Regions from separate parts of the Nonomuraea sp. NPDC049695 genome, predicted to be linked through region 2. Evidence: predicted binding sites of a transcription regulator. Region 2 holds the regulator's gene; the other holds the start of a gene.
The links. Region 2 encodes HrcA, which represses chaperone genes, less so after heat shock. Its sites were predicted from a motif close to TTGGCACTCTCNNNNNGAGAGTGCCAA; they were not measured.

Region 1 (2,450 bases), on a different contig from region 2:
TCCTCGGTCATGTAGATCACGCGCCGCTCCGGGTCGCAGGCGGCGGCCTCGTGCCTGAAGCGGCCCATCGCCAGGCGGGGGCGCGCGGCCCGCGCGCCGTAGGGGTCGCACTCGAAGACGCGGCCGCGGTCGCCGAGCTCGCACGACAGCCAGGTGTGCCACGGCGTGGCGCCGCCCGCGCAGTTGAGGTCGGTGCCCGACAGGATGCGGTACGCGTCGCCGACGGTGCCGTCGGGGCGGAAGCGCAGCGCCGAGGCGCCGCCGAGCAGCGGGAGCTCGGAGTTGGACACGTAGATCCAGCCGGCGCCGTCGGGGAAGCAGGCGCCGCCGTCGGGAGCGGCGTGCCAGGTCAGCCCGGCGACCTTCTGGCCCGAACTGGCCACCACCCTGCCGGTGAACCCGGAGGGCAGCGCGAGGTCGTCCGCGCCCGGCAGGCCGAGCGGACCGTACGGGCTGGTGCCGCCCCGCCAGAGCGGGCCCGTGCGGAGGAGAGTCTTGTGGGACATCGTGGGGCCTCCCTCTAGGTGCCACGCTAGTCGACCGCACCGACATGAATGGCAGGGACTCGCGACATCAAACTCTTCGCAAACCCCGGACCGTCGGGGCAGCGGGCGTGGCCGCTCCACGTGCGGCGGGAGGCATGCCGAAGCCCGGGCTCCCGATCGGGCTCCCGGGCTTTCTGGCAGGTCAGTGCAGGTAAGGCCAGTGCAGGCCAGGCCGGTGCAGGTCAGGCCAGTGCAGGCCAGGCCAGTGCAGGCCAGGCCAGTGCAGGCCAGGCCGGTGCAGGTCAGGCCAGTGCAGGCCAGGCCGGTGCAGGTCAGCCCATGGCCTGGAACATCCAGTGTTGCTTGTCGATGTCCTGCGCCACCGAGATGATCAGGTCCTGGCTGACCGGGTCGGCCTCCTCGGTCGTCCGGACCCGCTCGTGCATCCGCTTGCTGACGCCGTCCAGGAGATCGGTGATCGTCGCCACCACCTTGCCGTCCTCCAGCCAGCCGGACTCCGGCTGCTGGAGCTTCGTGGCCCTGGCGACCGTGGCGGAACGGCCGTCCGGGTTGGCGCCGATCGCGACGGCGCGTTCGGCGATGGTGTCCATGTGCGTTCTGGCCAGGTCGGTGAGCTCGTCGAGCTGGAGATGGATCGAACGGAAGTGCGGACCGATGAGGTTCCAGTGTGCTTGCTTGGCGACCAGCGAGAGGTCGATGAGATCGACCAGGGCGCCCTGCAGAGCCTCCGCGACGGTGTTCTTGGCCTCGCCCGAAAGGGGGCCGGTGATCTTCGCCATGTCGCATTTCTCCCTGTAAGTAGGACTTTTCCCTATTTAGAACGACAACGACAGGGCGGCAGGCATTCCATGCCGTTATTGACAGTGTAATAATGACAGTGTCATGGTGGAGGTATGAGCGACACCTGGACCATCGGCGAGCTGGCCGAGCACGCGGCGCGCGCCCTGCGCGGCGGCGCGGCGTCCGCCAACGGCCGGGTCCGTGACGTGCCCGGAGAGCGGCTGATCAGGTGGTACACGACGATCGGCCTGGTGGACCCGCCTCTGACCAGGCGCGGCAGGATCGCCCAGTACGGCCGGAGACACCTGCTGCAGCTCGTTGCCGTCAAGCGCCTGCAGGCGGCCGGCCACTCGATCGCCCAGATCCAAGCGGCGCTGGCCGGCGCCACGGATCGCATGCTGGAGGCCACGGCCGGCCTGGCACCCACCTCCGGATCACCGGACGGGCCCTCCCCCTCCGGCCCGGGACTCGCCACCGCCCTTGAGCCAAGCACCACCCCGAGACCGGCCGCCGCTTGGAGCCCGGACACGACGCCACGGGCAGACGGGGCGACTTGGCTGGAGGACGCGCTGCACGGCGAGGCACCGCCGCAGCACGGGCTGGCGGCCACCGACCACGCGAGGCCGGAAGCCGGCGCCACACATGACGGCCCAGGAGCCGGTGCCGATGCCACGCACGACGGCCCGGCAGGCGACACCCGCGCCGCCCACGACGGCGCCGGGGCCCGGCGTGACACGGCCGAGCGCCGGGCGGCCGAGCCCGATGCGATGTGGGCCGATGACGACGTGGCACAGGCCACGACCGGCACCGCACAACCCCCGGACGGCGTCGCACGGGCCGGTGGGGAGCACGTCAGGCGGCGGTTCTGGGCTGATCGGCCCGGGCAGGCGGCCGCACGGGCTCCCAGAACGGCCGGTCTAGGGGCGGCCCACGAGGGAAGCGCTGCCCGGGTGGTCACAGAGGTCAGGCTGGCAGACGGGGTGCGGCTCGTGCTGGACGCGGGCCGGGTCCCCTCCAAGGAGGACGTTCAGGCGGTGCTTGCGGCGGCGGCGCCGCTGCTCGCGGTGCTCGAAGAGAGGGAACTCACGTCAACTACTACCGGCTGATGCCGGTGGTTTGCTCTCACGGGCCCGTCTGGCTGAAGGGAGGCCGGTAGCGTGTGGC
Region 2 (2,450 bases):
CACCGCGCCGCTCGAAGATCTCGTGAGCACGCTCGACGATCTCCAGGAACAGGTCTCCGGGCGGGCCGCCGCCGGGGCCGACCTCACCCTCGCCGGCGAGCTGGATGTGGGTGCCGTCCTCGACGCCCGCGGGGATGCGGACCTTGATCGTACGGCGGGTGCGCACCCGGCCGTCGCCGGAGCACTCCTGGCAGGGGTGGCGGATGATGGTGCCGAACCCGCCGCACTGCGGGCACGGCCGCGAGGTCATGACCTGACCCAGGAACGACCGGGTGACCTGGGAGATCTCGCCGCGCCCGCTGCACATGTCGCAGGTGTCGGGATGCGTGCCGGGCGCCGCGCCGGCCCCGTGGCAGACCTCGCAGAGCACGGCCGTGTCGACGACCAGCTCGCGGGTGGTGCCGAACGCCGTCTCGCGCAGGTCCAGCTCGACCCGGATGGTGGCGTTGCGCCCCCTGCGGGCACGCGAACGCGGCCCTCTGGCGCCCGCCGCGGTGCCGAAGAAGGCGTCCATGATGTCGCTGAACGGGAAGCCCGCTCCGAAGCCGCCGGCGCCCGCGCCTGCTCCCGCTCCGCCGAACGGGTCGCCACCCAGGTCGTACATCTGGCGCTTGTTCGGGTCGGACAGCACCTCGTAGGCCTGCGTGATCTCCTTGAACCGCTCCTGGGTCTCAGGATCGGGGTTCACGTCGGGATGCAGCTCGCGGGCCAGGCGGCGGTACGCCTTCTTGATCTCGTCCTGACTGGCGTCACGGCGCACCCCGAGGGTGGCGTAGTAGTCGCTGTTTGCCACTTATCGACCTCTTATGATGCAGCCAGGATCTGGCTGACGTAGCGTGCCACCGCGCGCACGGCGCCCATCGTAACTGGGTAGTCCATCCTCGTCGGTCCCAGCACGCCGAGCCGGGCCAGTTGGTTGTCGCCAGAACCGTATCCGGTCGCGACGATGGATGTCCCCCGCAGGTAGGGGTTTTCGGAGCCGATGCGCACGGTGAGCGCGGACGGTGTGTCGTTGGAAGTCTCGCCCAGCAGCCGCATGAGCACGACGTGCTCCTCCAGCGCCTCGAGCACGTCACGCAGGCCGGTCGCGAAGTCGGCGCCCGCGAGGTTCGCCGCGCCGGCGAACACGATCTTCTCGTCGTACCGCTCGACCAGCGTCTCCAGCAGCACCGACAGGATCGTGGCCGCCGCGGGCCGGTCTTCGACGGGCAGCCGCTCGGGCAGGTCGGCGACGAGCTCGGGCACGTTGCTCAGGCCGCAGCCGTCGAGGGAGGCGTTGAACACCGCGCGCAGGTGGGCGATGCGGGTGTCCTCGATGTCCTCGGGCAGCTCGATCACCCGCTGCTCGACGCGGCCGGTGTTGGTGATCAGCACGAGCATGACCCGCCGCTCGTTGAGCGGCACCAGCTCGACGTGCCTGACCGTCGAACGCGTCAGCGTCGGGTACTGCACGACCGCCACCTGCCGGGTCAGCTGCGCGAGCAGCCGGACCGTGCGGGTGACCACGTCGTCGAGGTCGACCGCGCCCGCGAGGAACGTCTCGATCGCCCTGCGCTCGGCCGCCGACAGCGGCTTGACCTGCGAGAGCCGGTCGACGAACAGGCGGTAGCCCTTGTCCGTCGGCACGCGGCCCGCGCTGGTGTGCGGCTGGGTGATGTAGCCCTCCTCCTCCAGCGCGGCCATGTCGTTCCTGACCGTCGCGGGGGAGACCTTCAGGTTGTGGCGCTCGGCGAGCGCCTTGGAGCCCACCGGTTCGTTGGTGGACACGTAGTCTTCGACAATGGCGCGGAGCACCGCCAGCTTCCGATCGTCGAGCACGTGCTCACCTCCTGCCTCTGCCATTTGAGGAACGCAACCATCTAGCACTCTGAGTTCCTGAGTGCCAAGTGTACGGCTCTCGCCCACAAGGTGCGATAACAGCAGGTCGCAACCTGGCTCCTAGCTTCTTACAAGGGGCAAGTACCACACTTGCCGACATGAGCGACAATTCACCCCCTCCGCCGTACGGCCCGCAGCCCGCCTCACAGCCGGGTTACGGCCCTCAACCTGGGTCCCAGCCGGGCTACGGCCCCCAGCCCGGCTCACAGCCGGGCTACGGGCAGCCTCCGCCGCAGTACGGGCCCGCGCCGCAGTACGGCCCGCCACCGCAGTACGGCCCACCGCCCCAATACGGCCCACCTCCTCAGTACGGACAATACGGCCAACAACCCCAATTTCCCCCTCGAATCGACTCGAAAGCCATCAAGCCGCGCCTGTGGTGGATCGGGCTCGTCTGGGGCGTCTTCGTCGTGTGCGCGATCGCCGGTGTCGTGGTGTTCTCCACGGGCCTGGTGAGCAGCGTGAGCGACCTGGCCCCGAGCAGGACGTTCGCGGCCGGCGAAAGCGTGACGATCCCGGTCGACCCGGCAGACCGGCCCGCGGTCTACCTCTCCAGCGACACGCAGGTCAAC

Region 1: AB0J64_RS38510 (DNA starvation/stationary phase protection protein) is a predicted target of HrcA. The motif match lies at 1,364-1,390, and genes of this name have one in related genera.

Annotation. Positions count from the first base shown of each region.
Region 1 is NZ_JBFANV010000062.1:267-2,716, reverse strand. It holds gene AB0J64_RS38515 (alkaline phosphatase PhoX) at 1-506, opposite strand, end outside; gene AB0J64_RS38510 (DNA starvation/stationary phase protection protein) at 818-1,285, opposite strand; gene AB0J64_RS38505 (MerR family transcriptional regulator) at 1,400-2,392, shown strand; partial or broken gene AB0J64_RS38500 (transposase) at 2,375-2,450, opposite strand, start outside.
Region 2 is NZ_JBFANV010000015.1:26,954-29,403, forward strand. It holds gene dnaJ (molecular chaperone DnaJ) at 1-793, opposite strand, end outside; gene hrcA (heat-inducible transcriptional repressor HrcA) at 805-1,818, opposite strand; gene AB0J64_RS15895 (hypothetical protein) at 1,977-2,450, shown strand, end outside.